2 linked regions of the Metabacillus sp. KUDC1714 genome follow. Each later gene encodes a partner of the first gene's protein in a complex. Links are inferred from orthologs where the notes say so. Each region holds a gene or a part of one and is shown in the gene's direction. Other genes may lie near its edges. The genes, in order: ptsP and HUW50_RS26040.

Region 1 (12,108 bases):
ACTATTTCATTGTTTTTTTGTTGCTCTTTGTCATCAAAATATATATGGAGGTTATTAACATGTTTAAAAATGCTTTCGGCGTCCTTCAAAAAATAGGACGTGCTCTAATGTTGCCGGTTGCATTATTACCAGCTGCTGGACTATTATTGGCATTGGGTAATGCTTTACAAAATGAAACATTAACTGATCTTGCTCCATTTTTAACAAGCGATTGGGTTGTTTTGATTGCGAGTGTAATGGAAAACGCAGGTAATATCGTATTCTCAAATCTACCTGTCTTATTCGCCGTTGGGGTTGCAATTGGTCTTGCTAACGGAGATGGAGTTGCTGGTATTGCTGCTTTAATCGGTTATTTAATTATGAATGTTACGATGAGCAGTATTTTAAAAGGCTTAGGTGTAATGCCTACAGATTCGGCAGCATTAGCAGAGTTTTTAGCAAGTCATAGTGCTGCTTATGGAAATGTACTTGGTATCCCAACATTGCAAACAGGTGTTTTCGGTGGGATTATTGTAGGTGTTTTAGCATCCTATATGTACAATAAATTCTTTACAATAGAATTGCCACAATACTTAGGGTTCTTTGCCGGAAAACGATTTGTTCCAATTGCAACAGCAGCCTCAGCTGTATTACTTGGAATTCTTATGTACTTTGTATGGCCGCCAATTCAATCTGGCTTAAATGCATTCTCAACAAACTTGTTAGATGCAAATAGAACATTAGCTGCTTTTATTTTCGGTGTGATTGAACGTTCATTAATACCATTCGGTTTACATCATATTTTCTATTCGCCATTCTGGTTTGAATTTGGTTCTTATGTGAATGCTGCTGGTGATACTGTACGTGGTGACCAGACGATATTCTTTAACCAAATTAAAGATGGTGTACAAGATTTAACTGCAGGAACATTTATGACTGGTAAATTCCCATTCATGATGTTTGGATTACCTGCTGCAGCATTAGCAATTTATCATGAAGCAAAACCTGAGAATAAAAAAATTGTTGCTGGTTTAATGGGTTCTGCAGCATTAACTTCATTCTTAACAGGTATTACAGAACCACTTGAATTTTCATTCTTATTTGTGGCTCCGGTTTTATTTGGAATACATGCAGTTTTTGCTGGTTTATCATTTATGACCATGCATCTTTTAGATGTTAAAATAGGGATGACATTTTCTGGTGGATTAATTGACTTCCTATTATTTGGTGTATTAAACTCACAAACAAATTGGTGGTTAGTAATCCCAGTAGGCTTAGTTCTCGCGGTTATTTACTACTTCGGATTTCGTTTTGCGATCCGTAAATGGAATCTTGCAACACCTGGTCGTGAAGATACTGAGGTCGAAACAACTGATGCACGCGATTCAAAACCAACAACTGCTGGTGAATTACCAGTGCAAATTTTAGAATCACTTGGTGGACAAGAAAACATCAAACATCTTGATGCATGTATTACTCGTCTACGTGTAACTGTAAATGATGCAAAAGAGGTAGATAAAAACCGCTTGAAAAAGCTTGGTGCATCTGGAGTATTAGAAGTTGGTAATAATATCCAAGCTATCTTCGGACCAAAGTCAGATAACTTGAAAACGCAAATTCAAGATGTAATGGCTGGAAAAAAACCAAGAGTAAATAAAACACATTCGCAAACTCAAGAAGTACAAGAACAAGTTGAAGATGTTGTGGCAGACGGTTTGAAAAATAATGTAGTTGAAGAAACACTTGTTTCACCTCTAACAGGGGAAATAAAGGAAATTACTGAAGTCCCTGACCAAGTATTTTCAGGGAAAATGATGGGTGATGGATTTGCAATCTTACCAACAAATGGAACGGTTGTTTCACCTGTCAACGGTAAAATTTTAAATGTGTTTCCGACAAAGCATGCAATAGGAATTCAATCAGATGGTGGAAAAGAAATCTTAATTCACTTCGGTATTGATACAGTAAATCTAAAAGGTGAAGGCTTTGAAACATTTGTTCAAGAAGGTGACATTGTAGAGCAAGGTCAAAAATTGCTTGAAGTAGATCTTGAATATGTGAAACAAAACGCACCAACAGTTATGACTCCAATAGTTTTCACTAACCTTAAAGAAGGACAAACAATAAAACTACAAGCAAATGGTAATGTAACTGCTAAAGACGAGAACATAATCTCGATTGAACAATAAGAAATAAATACGCCACACTTGTCTTTTGATTCGTGTGGCTGATAAAATAGTATTTTGTAGAATATTGTAACTTAAAGGAGAATGATGAAAAATGGCAGAAAAAACATTTACAGTAACAGCAGAAACAGGTATTCACGCTAGACCAGCAACAGTATTAGTACAAACAGCAAGCAAATTTGATGCAGATGTTAACTTAGAATACAATGGCAAAACAGTTAACTTAAAATCAATTATGGGTGTAATGTCTTTAGGTATTCCTCAAGGCTCTCAAATTAAAATTATTTCATCTGGTGGAGATGCGGACGAAGCAATCGCAGGTATCGAACAAACACTTAAAAATGAGGGGCTTGGCGAATAATGAGTGCGAACTTAAAAGGGATAGGAGCTTCAGCGGGTATTGCGATTGCAAAAGCGTACCGCTTGGAGGAACCTGAACTAAAGATTGAAAAAAAAGAGATAACAGACAAAGAAGCTGAAAAACAGCGTTTTGAACTGGCAATCAACCAATCAAAAGCTGAGCTTGAAAAAATTAAAGAGCATGCTAACCGTGAGTTAGGTGCGGATAAAGCTGAAATTTTCGCAGCTCATTTATTAGTATTAAGTGATCCTGAGCTGCTTAATCCTGTATTAGATAAGGTAAGCACTGAAGGTGTTAATGCTGAATTTGCAATGAAAGAAACGGCTGATATGTTTGTTTCTATGTTTGAATCAATGGACAACGAGTATATGAAAGAGCGCGCAGCAGATATCCGTGACGTTACAAAACGTGTAATCGCACATTTGTTAGGTGTTCAAATTCCAAATCCTAGCATAATATCCGAGGAAGTTGTGATTATTGCAGAAGATTTAACACCTTCTGATACAGCTCAGTTAAATCGTCAATTTGTAAAGGGATTTACAACAGATATTGGCGGACGTACTTCTCATTCAGCAATTATGGCCCGCTCAATGGAAATACCAGCAGTAGTTGGTACGAAACAAGCTACATCCAGTATTGAGAATGGTGTCATGGTAATTGTCGATGGACTTGATGGAGATGTAATTATTGATCCTTCATCAGAAGTTATTGCTCAATATGAAGAGAAAAAAGCAAAATACGAAGCTCAAAAAGCAGAGTGGGCGAAGCTAGTTAACGAGCCAACTGTTACAAAAGATGGCCAACATGTAGAGCTTGCAGCGAATATTGGTACACCTGATGATGTTAAAGGTGTATTAGAAAATGGGGGAGAAGCAGTAGGTCTATACCGTACTGAGTTCCTTTACATGGGTAGGGATCAGCTTCCAACAGAGGACGAGCAATTTGATGCTTATAAAGCTGTTCTAGAAAGAATGGAAGGAAAACCTGTTGTTGTTCGTACACTAGACATCGGTGGAGACAAAGAGCTTCCATACTTAAATCTTCCAAAAGAAATGAATCCGTTCTTAGGGTTTAGAGCGATTCGTTTATGTTTAGAAGAACAAGACATTTTCCGTACACAGCTACGTGCATTATTACGTGCAAGCAGCTATGGTAATTTGAAAATCATGTTTCCGATGATTGCAACAGTTTCTGAATTTAGAGAAGCTAAAGCAATTCTATTAGAAGAAAAAGAAAAGCTAGTTGCAAATGGTGTACAAGTATCAAATTCAATCGAAATTGGTATGATGGTGGAAATTCCATCTACAGCTGTAATGGCTGATCAATTTGCCAAAGAAGTTGACTTCTTTAGTATTGGAACGAATGATTTGATTCAATACACAATGGCTGCTGACCGTATGAACGAGCGTGTTTCATACTTGTATCAACCTTACAATCCAGCGATTTTACGCCTAATTTCAATGGTTATTGATGCAGCACATAAAGAAGGAAAATGGGCTGGTATGTGTGGAGAAATGGCAGGCGATCAAATTGCCATTCCATTATTACTTGGTCTAGGACTTGATGAGTTCTCAATGAGTGCTACATCGATCCTTCCTGCACGTACACAAATTAAAGAGCTTTCTAAAGAGCAGGCTCAAAGCGTTAAAGAAAAAGTTTTAGCAATGAGCACAACTGAAGAAGTTGTTGAATTTGTTAAAGAGACATTCCATATTTCATAAAATAAAAGGACAGGCTACTAGCTTGTCTTTTTATTTTGGTTAAATGTTATTGAGTACTAACAGAGGCTAGGTGCTTTCTGATGAACTTTCCATTTTATATTATGAGCTAAGTTGGGGAACCTACCTTTAAGAATGTACATTTTAGGAGGTTGTGTTTCAATGGAAGGAAACAATTTTCAGATTGGTGAAGAGGTATATGTAATATACCGAAATCCGCATGCTGCCAATGTAGCCAATATTGAAAAAGCAGAAATCGTAGAGCATCCAAATAATCCTAAAGAGTTAGCCCTGTTTCTACACGATGCTTATCATCCTTTAGCTGATGATGATGCTGTCTTTTCAAGCTTTGATGAGGCTGAAGAGCTATACAATCAATTATTTGATTATCAACAATACGATTAACAGGAAATATTTATTTCGATTAACAAATGGAGAATAAGCAAAGGTTATCCATATAGAAGTCTTTTCTATTTAGGAGATGAGATCAAATTGATTAAACCATTTGTACCGCAATTAGTATATATCGAGCCTAGAGCTTTAGAATATCCCCGTGGTGTTGAGTTGAAGGAGAAATTTGAAAAGATGGGGCTTGAGATCAGGGAAACAACATCTCATAATCAAGTTCGAAATATTCCTGGTAATAATCATCTGCAACAATATCGCACAGCAAAGTCTACGCTTGTAGTAGGTGTTAGAAAAACATTAGAATTCGATAGCTCCAAACCTTCAGCTGAATATGCAATTCCACTCGCAACTGGTTGTATGGGTCACTGTCATTATTGCTATTTACAAACAACAATGGGAAGTAAGCCATACATACGGACATATGTAAATGTTGATGAGATCCTTAATCAGGCTCAAAGCTATATGGAAGAGCGTGCACCACAGATTACACGATTTGAAGCATCATGTACATCAGATATTGTTGGAATAGATCATTTAACACATTCGTTAAAATCAGCCATTGAATTCTTTGGTCAAACAAATATGGGAAGGTTACGTTTTGTAACGAAATTTCATCATGTCGATCATTTATTAGATGCAAACCACAATGGGAAAACAAGGTTCCGATTTAGTATCAATGCTGATTATGTAATTAAGAATTTTGAACCAGGAACCTCATCTTTGGATTTACGTATTGAGGCTGCAGTAAAAGTGGCAAAGGCGGGTTACCCTTTAGGTTTTATTGTTGCACCAATTTATATCCATGAAAACTGGCAGGAGGGCTATAAAGTATTATTTGAAAAGCTTGATGCCCAACTTCCATCTGATGTAAGAGATGATATTACCTTTGAAATGATTCAGCATCGTTTCACCAAACCAGCAAAACGAGTCATCCAAAAAAACTACCCCAAAACAAAGCTTGAATTAAATGAAGAAGAAAGACGATACAAATGGGGAAGATATGGGATTGGAAAATACATTTACCCAAAAGATCAAGAACAAGAGCTTCGTGAAACACTTGAGGATTATGTCGATCACTACTTTCCAAATGCAAAGGTTGAATATTTTACGTAAAGGCAGGAGGTGAACCTGTCTTTCTTTTATGACTACCGTGTTATCCGACAATTGCTGGGGAAAGCCCCTGAGTAGGTGCCAATACACAATTGACTTTGCTGCTACATTTCTTCTATGTAAACGGATTTTTCCATTCCATCAACATACCATAATGACAAGAGTCCTCGTCCTCCAAATAATTTTCCACAGGACAAACCGGTGTTCTACCACAATGTAATAAGAAAGACATAACAGGATCTTTTAACTTCCCAGTTAATATTGCGTCCACATACTCATTAATCGAGTGATCTTTACTAACCTTATGATAGCCTGGTACCCTTCCACCTCCTATCAATCGTTCCAAATTTAACGAGATAACAATTTTATACATCGATTGCATTAACCACTTACCCACACCTAATTTCCGGTAAGAAGGTGCAACACAAATATCAACAACATACAAAGAATTGCCTGAAGGAAGATGATTAGTTATATACCCATTATCTGTGGCATCTTCCCACGAATGATATTGATGAACATTATGATCAAATTGAACAATCAATCCTGTCATGGAACCAATAATCCTACCGTCAATTTCAGCGCAGATGGCCCCTTCAGGAAAAAAGTTCACATGATTTTGTAACTGGTCTGTATTCCACCATAACTCTGAAGGAAATGGAGGTGGAAAGCTTTCTTTTTGAATCAAAAGCAACTGTTCAAAATCAGTTTGTGTATATTGACGAAAAACAGTCTTAACAGGTATTCCATCATTAAATAAATAAAGTTCTTTCCGAAACATTTGAGTTACCTCCTAAATAAAAAAATTAAAAATAAGCAGGCATTCATTTTCTAATAAGTATTAATTTTCAGGAGACTTTATTTCATACGTTATTTAGAAAGTGATAAAATAAACGTATCTATTATATATGGGGTGGCGAAAAATGAATCTAGGTTTTCAAGGAAAAAACGCACTTGTTATTGCATCAAGCCAAGGATTAGGAAAAGCAATTGCTCAAAAGCTTGCTGCACAAGGTGTTAATGTCATGATATCCAGTCGTGATCAGGAAAAATTAAAAGCTGTAAAAAAAGAACTAGAGCTTTCTAGTAAAGGGAAAATTGAATTTTATTCGTGTAATATAAAAAGTCCAAATGAAATTAAACTACTCATCGAAACAACGGTAGACGCATTCGGTTCAATTGATTTCCTTGTTAATAATGCAGGAGGACCACCAGCTGGAACATTTGAAGAAATGACAGATGATGATTGGCAACATGCTTTTGAATTAAATCTATTAAGCTATATTAGAATTATGAGAGAAATTTTACCACATATGAAGAACAACGGTGGGAAAATTGTCAATATAGCCTCATCCTCAGTAAAAGAACCGATTCCAGGATTGATCCTGTCCAATACTTTTCGAACAGGAATTGTTGGCTTAACAAAAACACTAGCAAGCGAGTTTGCACCATATAATATCTTAATTAACACGGTTGCACCAGGTAGGATTGCTACAGAACGAGTAGCGTTTTTAGATGCCGATGCAGCAGATAGGCAAGGAATGACAAAAGAAGAAATCGAAGAAAAGATGAAGAAGACGATACCGTTAGGACGATATGGAGAGCCAAACGAATTTGCGAATTATGTAAGCTTTCTATTATCTGATGCAAATAGTTATATGACAGGACAAACCTTATTAATTGATGGTGGTATGTTGAAGTCCATATAATAAATGGGGGATGACTCGAAAAATTCTTTATTTTATGTCATAAGCCAAATATTAATAATCAGGAGGAAACTTAAATGAAACCAACAGTTGGATTTATTGGCCTAGGGGTTATGGGGAATAGTATGGCAAATCATATCTTAAAAGCAGGTTACCCTTTAACTGTCTATACAAGGACGAAAGAAAAAGCGGAAGAACTTCTCAAAGTAGGAGCAAGATGGAAGGATTCGGTAAATGAACTTTCTAAAGCTAGTGATATCATTATTACAATGATTGGCTACCCAAAGGATGTAGAAGAAGTTTATTTAGGTCAAAATGGAATTTTACAAGCTGCAAAACCAAATACATATGTAATTGATATGACGACATCACAACCAACATTAGCTAAAAAAATTTATGAACAAGCTAGAGAAAGGAAAGTATATTCACTTGATGCTCCAGTTTCAGGAGGAGATATTGGTGCAAGAGAAGCAAGACTAGCAATTATGGTTGGTGGTGATAAAGCAGCTTTTGAAACATGTTTACCATTGTTTGAAGTAATGGGAAAAAATATTGTTTATCAAGGAGAAGCGGGTTCAGGTCAGCACACAAAAATGTGTAATCAAATTGCAATCGCCTCTGGTATGATAGGTGTTTGTGAAGCGATCGCTTATGCAAAAAAATCAGGCTTAGATGCAACCAATGTACTAAAGAGTATCTCAACTGGTGCTGCAGGAAGTTGGTCACTTAGTAATTTAGCGCCTAGGATGCTTGCAGATGATTTCGAACCAGGATTTTTTGTTAAGCATTTTATAAAGGATATGGGGATTGCTTTAGAAGAATCTAATAACATGAATGTAAACACACCAGGATTAGAGCTTGCACATACGCTTTATGAACAGCTTGCTAAGTCAGGTGAAGAGAACAGTGGAACACAAGCATTACTAAAGCTATGGAAGACCGAATAAAAAAATTCTAGAGCAAGAGCCTTCCATTTGAAACTAATTTAAATGGAAAACGTCTATTAAATGTGTCTAAAAGACAATGTGACCTCACATTGTCTTTTTCAATTGTAACTACGTTGTATTCACATTATTTTAATAATCTTAGGCTATAACTACACCTATGTTAGTGGTAAAATAAAGGGTGGACTAAAATGATAATATGAGCCTATTTTATAGATTCTAAAAAATAAAAAGGGAGGAACCTACTATGACAGAACAAGGCGCAAATGCATCTGAGCATCGTAAACTAAAAAAATCAAGATATGTTAGGATAAATGTATTCTTTTTCCTTGTCTTCTTACTGTTCGTTGCACTTATCGTTCGTTTAGGTGTCGTTCAAATTGTACAAGGTGAAGAATTTTCTAAGGAAGTAGCAAGAACTGAATCAGATTATGCAAGTTTACCAGCTCCTCGAGGGAAAATGTATGATCGTTACAACAGAGTAGTTGTTGACAACGAGAGTGTACCAGCAATTACATATACTGTTGACAAAACAACAAAGGCTGAAGACAAAATCGAAACTGCAAAAAAGCTTGCGGAGTATATTAATTACGAAACTGAATTTTTAGATGAAGAGCTAAAAGATCGAGATATAAAAGACTATTGGTTGGCGTCACATCCAGAAGAGGCTAAAAATCTGCTTTCAAAGAAAGAATTAGAATTAAAGCCTTCAGAAACGTATAAATTACAGGTTGATCGTGTGCCTGAAGTTGAAGTAGCAGCTATTAAGGGGAATAACAAAGAAAAAGAACTTGCCTATATTTACACACGTTTTTCCTCGGGTTATCAATATGAACCACAGGTTGTAAAATCCTTAAATTTAACGGATAAAGAAGTATCTCTAGTTGCAGAGCATTTAGAAGTACTCCCAGGTGTTGATGTAATCACTGATTGGGGAAGATCTTACCCGTATGAATCATTGCAAACGATCTTTGGTGGAATTAGTTCACCTGAACAAGGAATTCTTCAATCGCGTGAAGATTATTATACCGCAAGAGGCTATGCCCGAAACGAACGTGTAGGAACTTCCTATCTGGAATATCAATATGAAGATTACTTAAATCCGCAAAAAGCAAAGGTTGAGTATGTTTCAGATAAAAGTGGCAGCATTGTTTCTGAAGAAGTTGTTGATGAGGGACAAAGAGGGTATGACTTAAAGCTATCATTTGATATGGAGCTACAAATGAAGGTCGAAGAGATCGTAGAGGATGAATTACGAAAAGCAAGTTCAAGTCACTTTTTAATGGATCGAGCATTTGTTGTTATGATGGATCCTTATCAAGGTGATGTTTTAGCAATGGTTGGTAAGCAGCTTAATGATAAAAATCGAAGTGGAGAAATGCTTGACTTTGCTTATGGAGCTTTTGCTACCCAGTATGAAGCAGGTTCTACTGTTAAGGGAGCAACTGTTCTAGCTGGCTATCAGTTTGGAATGCCAATTGGTAAAACATATTATGATACTCCCCTTTATTTTAAAGGAAACCCAAAACCAATTGGCTCTTACAAGCCGTTAGGACTAATGTCTGATTTAAGTGCATTAAAACTTTCATCTAACGTATATATGTTTTATGTTGCGATGCTAATTGCAGATGTAACGTATGTAAAACATGGACCAATTGACGTATCAGCAGCGGATTTCCAAAGGCTTCGAAATTATTTTGCACAATTTGGCTTAGGAGTTCACACAGGCATCGATTTACCACAAGAGTCATCAGGTTTACAAAGTGTACCTGATACTGCAGGTAAGCTATTAAATATTGCGATCGGACAATTTGATACTTATACACCTCTTCAATTGGCACAATACGTTTCAGTTATTGCAAATGGAGGGTCTCGTGTTCAACCACGAATCGTTACAAGTATCCATGCACCTGTCGAAGAAGCTGAACTTGGACCAATTGTTGTTGATAAAGTTCCAAAAGTATTAAATAAAGTGAATAATACGAAAGAAGAAATTGAACGAGTTCAACAGGGATTTAAGCTTGTCGTTACATCAGGGACAGCTTCTAGATATATTGATTATGATGTAGCTGGTAAAACGGGTACATCACAAACTAATTATTATGGACCAAAACGTCAGTACTGGGGAAAAGAAACGAATAATTTAAACTTCGTTGGATATTATCCATCAGAAAATCCTCAGGTAGCATTTAGTGTAGTTGTTCCATGGGCAAGTAATGATAGTGATGCTGTAAACAAACATATTGCCAATCGGATCGTTAAAGCTTATATAGATCTTCAAAAGAAATACGTAACAACAACTGAAATAGACATGGAAGAAAGCACAAAAGAAGAGGATTAAATGCAACATTCTTATGGACTAATGCTTAACTCTATGTGAATTTTAAAACAAAAACGGAGTCTAAATCTCATGATTTAGACTCTGTTTTTTAATAAGGGATAGGAAAATAGAGTAAATTCACAAATAATAACTGGAATTTTAAACTAATTAAATGCTATGCATGCATATATTTCCCTACTAACTCTAGTACATAAATTCCGCTATTTTTCACAAAATAATCGTGTAAACTAAAAGGAGTGAAATAACTTGGCAAAACGTACAAAGAAAAACGATCCACAACAAAAAAATAAAAAGGGCTTTGATTCAGCCGTCATTGATTCAGAATTTAGCCATGAGCTAGGTAGTGCTGCAACAAATAAAATTCATAAAGACAAAGCGAAAAAAGAAAAGGCATCCAAAAATAACGGCGAATATAAGGGAAGTCATTAAGAGAGACCAAGTGTCTCTTTTTTCTATTACATTTGAGAAAATGAAGAGTTTGTGAGATTTATAATAAGATAATAGAAGACGACTCTACATCTGAAAAGGAACAAAGTTATGTGAACTTTCCCTAAATTAGAAAAGGGAATTAACCATTAAGAGCGAATACATACTTCTATGGTCGAATATATTTACCCAAAAGAATCTTCTTTATCAGCATTTCAACATTCAAAGAACAATGGTGGTTAAATGCCTACTTTATCAAAAAGTAAGGTAGATTAGATGACTACTGTACCGGTAAATTTGAGCAGAGACACATGCTCTTAAAAAGAATGTAAACGCTTACTATGATTGGAGAGGTTGGGATATATAGGATTTTATGAGAAATTTCTAGCTAAATTCATTCAGTTTAAAAGATATAGCCAATTTATTATTATTTGATTTTATTAAAATATTTTTTTGAGGAGGATCAATTAATGGAAGATATAAAGCAATGGTATTCTACTTATCCGGATCATATACCAAACGAAGTGGTAATACCTCCAATTTCCGTTCCCGAAATGCTTCAGCAAACTGTTCAATTCTATGGAAATCATGAAGCTGTTTCATTTTATAGTATTCGTTTAACATATAACGAGATTGCAAAAATGGTGTTTGCGTTTGCATCCTCTTTACAGCAATCAGGTGTTCAAAAGGGAGATCGTGTAGCTATTATGCTCCCGAACTGTCCTCAATATATTGTTTCTTACTTTGGTGCACTAACAGCTGGTGCAATCGTTACACAAATTAACCCAATGCTAGTCGAAAGGGAACTAGAGTATATTGTAAATGACTCTGATTCTGAAACGATCGTTGTATTAGATGCCCTCTATCCAAGAATAAAGGCCATTCAATTAAGGACAAATTTAAAAAATATTATTACAGTTAGCCTTCAA
Region 2 (11,972 bases), 1.6 Mb from region 1 along the record:
TAACTGCACTTATTATTAATGAGCAAAATGTAATTCAAGTTCCTGTAATAAATAATAAACAGTATAAGAGCTTAGTTTTTAAAAAGAATCCTTATAAAATTCAAGATATGTTGCACTTTAGTACAGTTATTTTCCCAACCTTAAGTGGAGAACTTTTTGGTTTTTCTGTTTATAACTTTAATAATCTGACAAATAGGATTGAACTTGGTAAGCGATTGGCTTGGTTACTATTCTCCGCTGGTTTATATGAACAATTTTTGACTTTTTCCAGGTCTGTTCCACACACTGGTTCAAGATATGATTATGAACAAACCTTTCCCGAAAAAATTAAAAGGGAAACACCCTTATTACGAACAGCATATCCAATGGTTTCACATAGTATAGACGAAAAAAAACAAGATTGGTTTCATGGTCAAAATTCAAAAAAGTGGTTTAAAGAGCCCAAAATCCCGAAAAACTATGAACTAACTAATTGGTTTAGACATAAGCAAGATCAATTACATTTACTAACATTACTTCAAGAGTATTGGAGAAATGGATAAAGAAAGCAAGGACGGTAGTCCTTGCTTTCGTTTCATTGGTGAAATAGTTTTAAATACCCTATACCCTTTACGTTGAAGGTCGGTTAGGGCCATCCAGCTTTTTATCTCCTGTATTACGTGCTTTTTCTTCTACAGATTGTTGTTTACCTTTTGGTTTTTTAGCCATAGTTAGCACCTCCTATTAAGTAGTCTTTACTAACGTATTTGTTTCCATGCAGGTCGAACATAGATGTCGAAGGATGTACATTTTCATTTTCTTTGACGAATAGAAACTAGTTTTGTCAAGCATGAAGGTAGTCATAAATATTCAGCGAATTAATTAACAGGAAGAGGAGGGAGAACGTTGAAAAATATCATTGATAAGAGTGTAATTGAAGGAAAATTAGCAGAATTAGAACAAGAGCTTATGGCACTTGAGGAAGTATTTATAGCTAAGGTTTCAACTAATAAAATGGAGATTAAATTGCGGGAGGATGCTAGTCGTATTGATCTGCAGCTAACTGAACTAATTTCTTGTTTAAGCATTGAAAAAGAAACACAACTAAAGAATGATAGTTATCAGTCTCATGCTTCCTGCTTTCCTTTTGTAGCAACAAATATTTAAGTAATGTGCGTTATTTTAACTGATTTGGTATGATAAGTGCAGAGGTGAGCTTTAAATGGAATTAATCATGTTTTCAAAAGAGCTTCTGCAGCTTTTAAATGATTGTAAGGTTAGATTTGAAAAAATAAAGCAAAAACCAGAAAAAACTGAATCGCTTTTTTATAATGAGGTAAAGCCAGCATTTGAGATGGTTATGAAACAAGCAACTATGTGGAAGCCGTTAGCAGAGGCTTGGGTAAAGGAACATAAACCTAAATATATCCATCTTTCACAAATTGAATCAACTATTGATAATATTGAGCAGATTGTCCTACAGTCATTTTATAAGGATGTAAATAATCAAAGATTTCATAATCTCCATAATTCTGTGGAATATATCATTGATAGTATTCTGACAGAGATTGAAGTAGGGACTGACTAGAGCAGTCCCTTATTTACGTTCATATAAAATAAAATTTCTGTACTGTTGATAACACTTAACATCCAGCTCAAGCGCCCAACGACTAGTGAACTTCACAATCCTTTTACGCTAAGTCAACTTTGAATCGCTGTCTCTCTTAGTTATACGTAGCTAAACAGGTGTTTGCGCTTCTGTACATTACTTTTCTGTCTTAATACTAACTGGATCTTGATCTTCACTTGCGACTGGTTCAATAGCATATGCTAAATGTTCAGTTTCCTTAGCAGAAACTTCTTGTCCATGTTTTGGAATTGTAGGATCATGTCCTCTTTCTTTATGGTTAAAATGTTTCCCTCTTGCCAAGATAATCCCCCCTTAATGTGTTCCCTTCTAATATGAGCAAATCAAGCAATATTCATGTATTGAATTTTGTTTCACCCAATAGGCATTTTATTCATATAGTAAGAACAACTAGGATTCGATCAATGGGAGGAGGAATTTTTGATGAATCAACAACATGCTTTTCAAAGAAGGAGAAGAAGAGAAAGTCCATACTATCCACCAGTTCAGACTTTTCCTTTTTTGGAGCAACAGACATCTGATTTTCAAAATGGCCAAAATATGAATACTTCAACGTATCAGCAACAATATCAAAACCCGTATTATCAACCCTATCAGCAACAATACCAACCACAGTTTCAAAATCCTTATCAACCATTTTATGGAAATGGGAACAATAGTATGTTAAATGGACAGTATATGAACTCGCAATATCCAACACCATATCCTAAGCCAGTACCAAACTTTAAGCAACAGCCAACAGGTTTTCAGACTGTTATTTCACAATTTAAAAAATCTGATGGTCAATTAGATATTAACAAAATGATGGATACAGCAGGACAAATGATGAGTGCTGTAAATCAGATGGGAGGGCTATTTAAAGGGGTTACCTCAATGTTTAAATAAAAGAAAAGAGCAAATACGAGGGAGACCTCATTTTTGCTCTTTCTTTAAATGTGTAGCAAGTAGTTGTTTCACTTCATTATAAGATAATCCTGATTGAGCGTTTAAACGTTTAACTTCATCCACATTAGTATTCGAGTATTTTTTTGTGCTAAAAAGTTTCAACATATTCATTCCCTTGATTTTTCTCTTCCAATCGTTCTTTCCTTACACGTAGTGCAAAGTTTGCACTTTGTAAATTTGAGATTGCCAAAGAATTTTCTGGACAGGCAAAATCACCATTTTGGTGTGATTTTAGTTTTTCAACAAGTACACTTATTACGTCTTCAACTTGACACCCATTGACGCCTTCCTTATCAATAGCACCAGTTTGGAATTTGATATTAATGTAGTGATTACTGTTTCTATTCATTTGAATTTCTCTCCCTCGGGTACATTTTCAACAATTAAATTTATGCTATATGAAAACAACTTAAATCAACAATTCATAAACCTCATTTAATTGGTTGCCCCTAATAAAATCTTGTTCATTAAATGCATATTTAATTTCATCAGGTAAAACATTGTTTAGAAATTGAATCTCATCTTCATCCAGTGTTAACACTAAGTCTCTTTCAGTTTTAAATTGTCCTTTTTCTAATTTTAAGCTAATTCTTTTAGCTACTGAGCTACTATCATAATTTGAAATTGCTTCTGTTAAATATCCTAATGTAAAATCCATGGTAATCAGTCCTTAAAAAAGTTTTTGAATTCTGTTGAAGTTTCAGACGTTTTTGAATAAGGATTATCTTTACTAATATTTTTGCTATCTAAATTTGTTTTGATTACGAGAGTTGGGGATGAAGTTGGTTCTGCGATAACACGATCGTTTAACTCATCGAAGTCAGGCAGATCTGATTTCTTTTTGTCCATTTTTTACACCTCCATGCTTTAGTGTTTGAAGTAAAGAGGATTTCTCTCACGTCAAAATTTGGATTTTTTTATCGTCATAGATTTTTCTTAATGTGTAATAGTAAAGTTAAGAGGTGATAAAAATGGTGAGAATAAAACGTAAACAATCAAGAAAAAACGAGGTAACAGCTTCTGCAAAAGATTTAGCGAACGATCCAACACCAGAAGAAAACCCTAAGTATGGTGGTAAATCACATAAAAACAGTTAAGGTCAGACTCAGGGAGTGTCTGACCTTTTCACTGTATTAACATTATGTTATAGTAAAATTTTTATAAATCATCTTCTATATAAAAGTGTTCTGATTTTTTGGGTATTGTAACAATTAGGGAATCTTTTTTAAAAGTTGTTTTAATATCATTTTCTTTAACAGGATAAGGTAGTAGAATTGTTCTTGATAAGCTATCAAGTGATGTATAATTTCTAAATGTAGATGACTTTTCATTAAATTCTTTAATTTCTTCGCGATTCGTGATAGAAATCGTTAAATATTGGTCAAATAGCTCAAGTCTAACTTGTTCTTTTTTAACGGGAGGAATTTTTAATTCTACTATACAATTTTTATCTGTTTCATATGTGTTAACATGAATATGGTGATAGGGAAATGAATCAGTAAGCATTGTATCAAATTCATTCATAAATTGCTTTAATGGCTCTGTGCGAAAAAACTGATCAACAATTTGGAAAAAGTCTATCTGTTCTATTGGTTGCACCTTATTTTTATTAACCAAATTATCCTTTTTTCTCATTTTAACCCACCCTACATAATATAAATTACAAATTATTATATGAAGAGTTTGAAAAAAGGTTTATGGTATTTAGATATAAGATATTTTGTTTAGGTAAATCATTCCGTTGTTCATAACGTTTTGAATATACTGGAAGTAAATATAAAAGCAAAGAGGAGGATTTTTATGTTAAAATCATTATTTGGAAAAAAAGAAAAAGTGACTAAAGAATCAATTTTTGCCCCTTTAACTGGAAAATTGTTAGATATAGAAGAGGTACCGGATCCTGTATTTTCTCAAAAATTGATGGGGGAAGGGATGGCGATTGAGCCAACAGAAGGCGTTATTGTAGCTCCTATTGATGGACAAGTTATTCAAGTCTTTCACACAAAACATGCTATTGGACTGCGTTCGCAAACAGGATTAGAGCTACTAATACATATTGGGCTTGAAACAGTTAGTATGAATGGAGATGGCTTTGATGTTCATGTTAAAGAAGGTCAAAAGGTAAAAGTGGGTGATCCATTAATTACCGCTGATCTTTCCTTGATAAGGGAGAAAGCCGCAAGCACAATTACGCCAATCGTTATCACGAACTCAGATATTCTAGAAAACATCACAAAAGTTTCATCAGGAAAGGTAATAAAAGGAACCTCAAATATACTAGATGTAAAAGTTAAGTAATTCATATTTACACATTAAATAAAAATAGTTTTTATTCAAAGCAGAAAATATTTCTGCTTTTTATTTATTTGCGAACATTTATTCGGTAAAATAGGAACTGAACATCCACATTTGTGTAGGATGAAGATAGAGGTGGAAATAAAATGGAATTTAGAAAATCGTTAACAAGTCTTCTTCATGCTTTAAAACAAGAAAAAGAATTTTGTGAACAAATTGTTCACTGGCATACGATCCCATCTAAAGAGGCGGAAGCGGTTGATTTGCCTGATGATATAGATATACGCTTAAAAACAGCCTTGCAAAACAGAGGAATTTCAGAATTGTATACACATCAACATGAGGCCTATCAATTTGCGAATAAAGGCTCAAACTTTGTTGCTGTCACACCTACCGCATCAGGAAAAACGTTGTGTTATAATCTTCCCGTCTTGCAAAAAATTTTAAATGATGAATCAAGTAGAGCATTATATCTTTTTCCGACAAAGGCACTTGCACAGGATCAAAAATCGGAATTAAATGAGATTATAACTGAAATGTGTGTCGGGTTGAATTCCTATACATATGATGGTGACACGTCACCCGCAATTCGACAGAAGGTTAGAAAGGCAGGACATATCGTTATTACGAATCCAGATATGCTGCATTCAGCGATTTTACCACATCATACGAAATGGGTATCTCTTTTTGAAAACCTAAAATATATCGTAATTGATGAGCTTCATATTTATCGTGGAATATTTGGCAGCCATGTTGCCAATGTTATAAGACGCCTTAAACGAATTTGTCAATTTTATGGAAGTAACCCGCAATTTATATGTACATCTGCAACAATAGCAAATCCTAAGGAATTAGCTGAGACACTGACAGGTAAGGAGATGGAGCTCATTTCTAAAAATGGGGCCCCATCAAGTAAAAAGCATTTTATTTTTTATAATCCACCAATTGTGAACAAGCCGTTAAATATAAGGAAAAGTGCAACGCTTGAAGTGAGAAGGCTTGCAGGGCATTTTTTAAAAAATAAAATCCAGACGATCGTTTTTGCTCGAAGTCGAGTACGAGTGGAGATCATATTAACGTATTTGCAAGAACTTATAAAAAACGAACTAAAACAAAAGTCAATTCGTGGATATCGTGGAGGATATTTACCAAAACAAAGAAGAGAGATTGAACAAGGTCTGAGAAACGGAGACGTGTTAGGCGTTGTTAGTACAAACGCACTTGAACTAGGGGTTGATATCGGTAGGTTGCAAGTTTGTATCATGACTGGTTATCCTGGAACAATTGCTAGTGCATGGCAGCAAGCAGGTAGAGCAGGAAGAAGACAAGGGGAAGCAGTGATAATAATGGTTGCGAGCTCTAGTCCACTAGATCAATATATTATTCAAAATCCTAATTATTTCTTTGAACAAAATCCTGAAACAGCTATCATAAATCCAGACAATCTCGTCGTCCTTGTAGACCATTTGAAATGTGCAGCTTTTGAGCTTCCTTTTAAAAATGGTGATACATTTGACGGACTTGAATTAGAAGATATATTACAATTTTTAGCAGAGGAACGGGTCCTATATTATAACGACAACACATACCATTGGATGAATGATTCCTTCCCAGCGCATAACATTAGCCTTCGTTCAGCTTCTCAGGAAAATGTCATAATTATCGATCAATCTGATATTGCGAGTGTAAAGGTGATTGGGGAAATGGATCGATTTAGTGCGATGACTCTTTTACACGATGAAGCGATTTATTTACATCAAGGGGTGCAATTTCAAGTGGAAAAGCTTGATTGGGAGGAGAAAAAAGCATTTGTAAGGGAAGTGGATGTTGACTATTTTACAGATGCAAATTTGGCTGTACAACTTAAGGTTTTAGAAGAAGACATGCTCATAGAGAAAGAAAGTGCTGGGTATGGATTTGGCGATGTAACCGTTCAAGCGATGGCAACGATTTTTAAAAAAATAAAATTTGATACTCATGAAAATATCGGTTCAGGTCCTATCCATCTTCCAGAAGAAGAACTCCATACAAATGCAGCGTGGATAAGTATACATTCATTTAATAAAGAAGATATGTCAGAAAAACGTCTAGAAGAATCATTGATTGGAGTAGCACATGTACTTCAGCATGTAGCACCATTAAAAGTAATGTGCGATCCGTCTGACCTGCACGTTGTTGCTCAAATCAAAGCGGTCCACAATAATAAACCAACTATTTTTTTATATGATCGATACCCAGGAGGCGTGGGATTAGCAAAGAAAATTTACGAAACAATGAATTCTGTCCTATTAGAAGCGCTCAATTTACTGTCAAATTGCCCATGTCACAATGGCTGTCCTTCTTGCATTGGGACTGAAAGCATCTCAAATTCAATCAAAAAAGATACGTATCTGCTTCTTACAAAACTTGCTATTAAGGAATAACAGCACCAACTAAATTGAAGGAAAATCATCGTAGCTCTGTCCTATTCCTCCATACTAAAATAAAGGATGAGGCAAATGTCGTTAAAAAATAAATTAAATAGGTTGAAAAAGCATGTGATTAGAGAAGAAAAAGATTCAAGTGATCAACAGGTAGAACATGATCCAGTTGATCACTTGTGGAAAGAGCATCAAACTTCTGTCTTTTCATATGATAAGCAAGTCTGTCTAATAAGGGAAGTGACCTATCCTTTAGATTATAAACACGGACATTATCAGCTTGGTGAATTCCATAAGATTGTTTCGATGTGGAATGAGAGTGATCAAACCCATCCGTTATCTTGTAAAGGTCATGATGCAAGTGAATTGTTTTTCTTTGATACTGAAACAACAGGACTTGGCGGGGGAGCGGGGAACACGATCTTTTTATTAGGTCAAGCTCAGGTTTTTGCTGATCGTGTTGTCATTAAGCAGCATTTATTACCTAAACCCGGCAATGAAGTTGCCTTATATCAAAGTTTTTTACAAGGAATTAATAGTAAAACTCTTGTTACTTACAATGGCAAAGCATTTGATTGGCCACAAGTAAAAACTAGGCACACGTTAATACGAGATTCTGTCCCAAGTCTTCCGGCTTTTGGTCATTTTGATCTGTTTCATGCTGCAAGGAGGCTTTGGAAAAATGAGCTTGAATCCGTAAGACTTGTTAATGTAGAAACTGAAATCCTTAATATTACCCGAGAAAATGATATTCCTGGGTTTCTAGCACCAATGCTCTATTTTCAATTTGTTAAACAACAACAACCAGATATCATAATGGGAGTCCTCAAACATAATGAAATTGACGTATTATCGCTTATCACTCTATATATCCATTTATCTATAAAACTTCTAGAAACAGATAATGAAGCAAATGCATCAGAGCACTATGAAATTGCCAGATGGTTAGATTATATAGGGGAAAAATCATCTGCATTTTCAGCTTATCAATCCTTAATGGAAAAAGAACCAAATAATAAGGATGAAGCAAATTACAATCTCTCACTGCATTATAAGAAACAAAAAGAATGGAATAAAGCGATAGAATCATGGAAGGAAATAATCCACTCATCAAATAATAAAACTATTACCTGTAAAGCATCAATTGAATTGGCTAAATACTATGAACATAAGGAAAAAAACTATGAGGATGCAATCCACTATAGTGAACTTGTGTATAAGGTGGTAAATGAAAGCGAGCAAGTTTTACTGAAATTAGATATACGTGATGTTGAAAAAAGAATAAATAGACTGAAGCGGAAATATTCAGAAAATATTGCCCGGGTAAGCGCAAAAAGTGAGTAAATTCGTCAAAAAAATGACGAAATTATGAATTTATATAGATCAAGCAATAAACCAATTGTAGATCTCTGTTGAACGATGTAAAATAAGTGACTGTACGAACTTTTAAAAGGGAGAAGAATATTGTGTACAAAAATATATTATACTTGTTTTTCATCGTTATCGTTTTAACAATTTTTATTTTCACAAACTTTAAAGAAAGCTTTTATGCTTTTCTATAAAATTAGGTACTTGCATTAGTACATGTACATCCCTTTCATCATAGGCTAGAAGTGTAAGACAAATGATTGAAAGGAGAATGATATATGCATTGTAGACCGAAAGTAATGGCACCTATCGTACACCCAACTAAATGTTGTGTACAAAATAATTATTCTGAAACGATCGTACCACACATCCATCCACAACACACAACAACTGTGAATCATGATTTTTATAAGCATCAACACTATTTCCCGCAAACTCAATCAGTTGAGAATGAGGTAACACATCAACACTTTAACGTTTACGGTCAAGCTCCAGCTCCAGGTTTTGGTTTCGGAGGTCCTGGTTTCGGAGGCCCAAGACCTCGTCCAGGATTTGGACCTGGTCCATTTGGTCGATAAGTAAACGGATTAGGAGCTGAATTTTCAGCTCCTATTCTTATTATAAAAAGTTCCCAAAGTTAGATGCTTTTTTTACGTACTCATTATTTATCGTTATAATGTGTGGTATTATTTCGTATATTGATAAGGTGATTAATGTGAAGGTTTTAACAATCTCTGGCTATAAATCGTTTGAATTAGGAGTTTTTAAAAATGATGATCAAGCTGTACAATACATTAAAAAAGCAATTGAAAAATCGTTACTTGGTTTCTTGGAAGAAGGGCTCGAATGGGTAATCATTAGTGGGCAAATGGGTGTAGAATTATGGGCAGCTGAGGTTGTATTTAACTTGCAAATGGAATACTCTGATTTAAAGCTAGCTATTCTAACGCCTTTTCTTAATCAAGAAAGTAAGTGGAATGAAATAAACAAAGAATATTATGAATTTATCTTGTCTCAGGCTGATTTTGTTGATAGTATTACAAAACGAGAGTATGAAAGTCCAGTACAATTCCGTCAAAAGAATGAATTTCTTGTAAGTAAAAGTGATGGTCTGCTTCTTTTATTTGATGAAGAAAAAGAGGGCTCTCCAAAGTATTTATTGGAAACTGCCAGAAAAAAGCAAGAATTAACTAGTTATTTCATTGGATTCATTACTTTTTCCGACCTTCAACTAGTTGTGGAGGAAGAAAATATGAAAAATGCTGATTTTTGGTGATTCGTGTAAGTTAATAACGGAAAATAGCGATTGAACGAAATTGACAATTAGCGAGATTTCTGAAAAAATATAGGTTGATGACTTCGCTATAAGAGGTGAAAGATATGCTTTCAGATAAAGTAAAATTAACGGCAAAAGAAATTTTAGAACGAGAATTTAAATCAGGAGTAAGAGGCTATAAACAAGAGGAAGTTGACAAGTTTTTAGATCTTGTTATAAAAGACTATGAAACATTCCATCAAGAAATTGAAGATCTACAACAGGAAAATCTTCGTTTGAAGAAGCAATTAGATGATACATATAAAAAACAACCACCAGTTCAAACGAACACAACAAACTTTGATATTTTAAAACGATTATCTAATCTTGAGAAACATGTATTTGGCAGTAAGCTATATGATTAAATAATCCATTTTTTTACACTTGTTTTATGAGAGATATTTAGGTATACTTAATTTTGCTGTTTCATTAATAACGTTCAGGTAATCGCTGCAGTCTTTAGGATTGTAGAGGAAAGTCCATGCTCGCACGGTGCTGAGATGCCCGTAGTGTTCGTGCCTAGCGAATTCATAAGCTAGGGCAGCAATGAGCTTTTAGCTCGGCTGACGGCAGGGAAAAAGCCTAAGTCTTCGGATATGGCTTGACTACCTTGAAAGTGCCACAGTGACGAAGTCTTACAAGAAATTGTAAGAGTGGAACGAGGTAAACCCCACGAGCGAGAAACCCAAATTATGGTAGGGGCACCTTCTTGGAGGAACCAAACGAAGAGAAGGACAGAAGCTTTACAAGCATCTGTAGATAGATGATTACCACCTGAGTACGAGGCTTTGCCGCTTGTAGTACGATGGAACAAAACATGGCTTATCGAACGTTATTAATCAGTATGAAAACATATGCACAAGGGGCTGATCAATTCAGCCCCTTTTCATTTACATATTTTCTGGTTATATCATGTCAAAATAGACGATGATGTTATAGTGAAAAGTCTTGTCCTGTAATAAGGGAATTGGTCGCTAATTAACATACATATTATATGCCTATTATAGGTAATAGGGGTAAAGGTAGGGTGAAAAATGAATAAGTTAACACTTATTGCAACATCAGCAATGGGTTTAGAAGCTATTGTTGGGAAAGAAGTTAAGGATTTAGGGTATGAGTGCAAGGTAGAGAATGGCAAAGTAACTTATGAAGCTGATGAACTTGCTATTTGTCGATCAAATTTATGGTTACGAACAGCTGATCGTATTAAGATTAAGGTTGGAGAATTTCAAGCAAAGACCTTTGATGAGCTTTTTGAAAAAACTAAAGCGTTAAACTGGGGTGATTACTTACCAGTAAACGCAGAATTTCCTGTAATAGGGAAATCTGTGAAATCTACTTTGGCAAGTGTACCTGATTGTCAGGGAATTGTTAAAAAGGCAGTAGTTGAAAAATTAAAATCTCATTATAAAACAACCGGTTGGTTTAATGAAGATGGACCCCTTTATCGAATTGAGGTAGCACTTTTAAAAGATGTTGCAACAATTACAATTGATGCAAGTGGTTCAGGTCTCCATAAGCGTGGGTTCCGAATTGATCAAGGGGGAGCACCAATTAAGGAAACACTTGCAGCAGCTCTAGTCTTACTATCAAGATGGACACCAGATCGTCCGTTTGTCGATCCTTTTTGCGGTTCAGGTACAATCCCAATGGAGGCTGCACTTATCGGTCAAAATATAGCACCAGGTTTTAATCGTGAATTTGCTTCGGAAAAGTGGCATTGGATTGGCAAGGAAAAGTGGGATCTTGCAAGACAGGAAGTTGAAGAAAAGGCAAAGTATGATCAACCCCTTGATATTCAAGCTGCAGACATTGACCATCGTATGATCCGTATTGCTGAGGCTAATGCTGAGGAAGCAGGTCTTCGTGAGCTTATAAACTTTAAACAAATGCAAGTTAAGGATTTTACTACAACAAAGGAATTTGGTGTGATAGTCGGCAATCCTCCTTATGGAGAGCGACTCGGTGAAAAAAGAGCTGTAGAGCAAATGTACAAGGAAAT

What was found.
Region 2: the proteins of ptsP (region 1) and HUW50_RS26040 are in contact, whole or in part, in an NMR structure (PDB 2MP0), measured with the Escherichia coli proteins. The link is inferred for Metabacillus sp. KUDC1714 from one-to-one orthologs.

What each region holds. Positions count from the first base shown.
Region 1 is NZ_CP055263.1:3,988,690-4,000,797, forward strand. What follows is about bases 1,893-4,886. They hold ptsP (phosphoenolpyruvate--protein phosphotransferase), read left to right. Parts: upstream 1,893-2,525; coding sequence 2,526-4,247; downstream 4,248-4,886. Other genes in these bases: ptsG (glucose-specific PTS transporter subunit IIBC), read left to right, coding at 1,893-2,168; HUW50_RS18315 (phosphocarrier protein HPr), read left to right, coding at 2,260-2,526; HUW50_RS18325 (transcriptional regulator SplA domain-containing protein), read left to right, coding at 4,407-4,649; splB (spore photoproduct lyase), read left to right, coding at 4,737-4,886. Outside these bases: more of ptsG, read left to right, coding at 60-1,892; more of splB, read left to right, coding at 4,887-5,765; HUW50_RS18335 (GNAT family N-acetyltransferase), read right to left, coding at 5,878-6,543; HUW50_RS18340 (SDR family oxidoreductase), read left to right, coding at 6,686-7,471; HUW50_RS18345 (NAD(P)-dependent oxidoreductase), read left to right, coding at 7,546-8,415; HUW50_RS18350 (peptidoglycan D,D-transpeptidase FtsI family protein), read left to right, coding at 8,660-10,753; HUW50_RS18355 (hypothetical protein), read left to right, coding at 11,000-11,182; HUW50_RS18360 (long-chain-fatty-acid--CoA ligase), read left to right, coding at 11,650-12,108. UniProt on the Escherichia coli protein: General (non sugar-specific) component of the phosphoenolpyruvate-dependent sugar phosphotransferase system (sugar PTS).
Region 2 is NZ_CP055263.1:5,615,064-5,627,035, reverse strand. The notes cover bases 3,264-6,121. They hold HUW50_RS26040 (PTS sugar transporter subunit IIA), read left to right. Parts: upstream 3,264-4,372; coding sequence 4,373-4,870; downstream 4,871-6,121. Other genes in these bases: HUW50_RS26035 (DEAD/DEAH box helicase), read left to right, coding at 5,014-6,121; HUW50_RS26045 (Hsp20/alpha crystallin family protein), read right to left, coding at 3,731-4,207; HUW50_RS27360 (hypothetical protein), read left to right, coding at 3,544-3,669; HUW50_RS26050 (hypothetical protein), read right to left, coding at 3,264-3,421. Outside these bases: HUW50_RS26090 (DUF2515 domain-containing protein), read left to right, coding at 1-542; HUW50_RS26085 (spore protein), read right to left, coding at 610-708; HUW50_RS26080 (hypothetical protein), read left to right, coding at 886-1,146; HUW50_RS26075 (DUF1798 family protein), read left to right, coding at 1,202-1,567; HUW50_RS26070 (hypothetical protein), read right to left, coding at 1,745-1,909; HUW50_RS26065 (YppG family protein), read left to right, coding at 2,051-2,512; HUW50_RS26060 (Acb2/Tad1 domain-containing protein), read right to left, coding at 2,661-2,921; HUW50_RS26055 (sigma-G-dependent sporulation-specific acid-soluble spore protein CsgA), read right to left, coding at 2,982-3,230; more of HUW50_RS26050, read right to left, coding at 3,236-3,263; more of HUW50_RS26035, read left to right, coding at 6,122-7,290; HUW50_RS26030 (ribonuclease H-like domain-containing protein), read left to right, coding at 7,366-8,631; HUW50_RS26025 (CotD family spore coat protein), read left to right, coding at 8,934-9,233; HUW50_RS26020 (SLOG family protein), read left to right, coding at 9,371-9,931; cell division regulator GpsB, read left to right, coding at 10,036-10,335; HUW50_RS26005 (THUMP domain-containing class I SAM-dependent RNA methyltransferase), read left to right, coding at 11,005-11,972. UniProt on the Escherichia coli protein: The phosphoenolpyruvate-dependent sugar phosphotransferase system (sugar PTS), a major carbohydrate active transport system, catalyzes the phosphorylation of incoming sugar substrates concomitantly with their translocation across the cell membrane.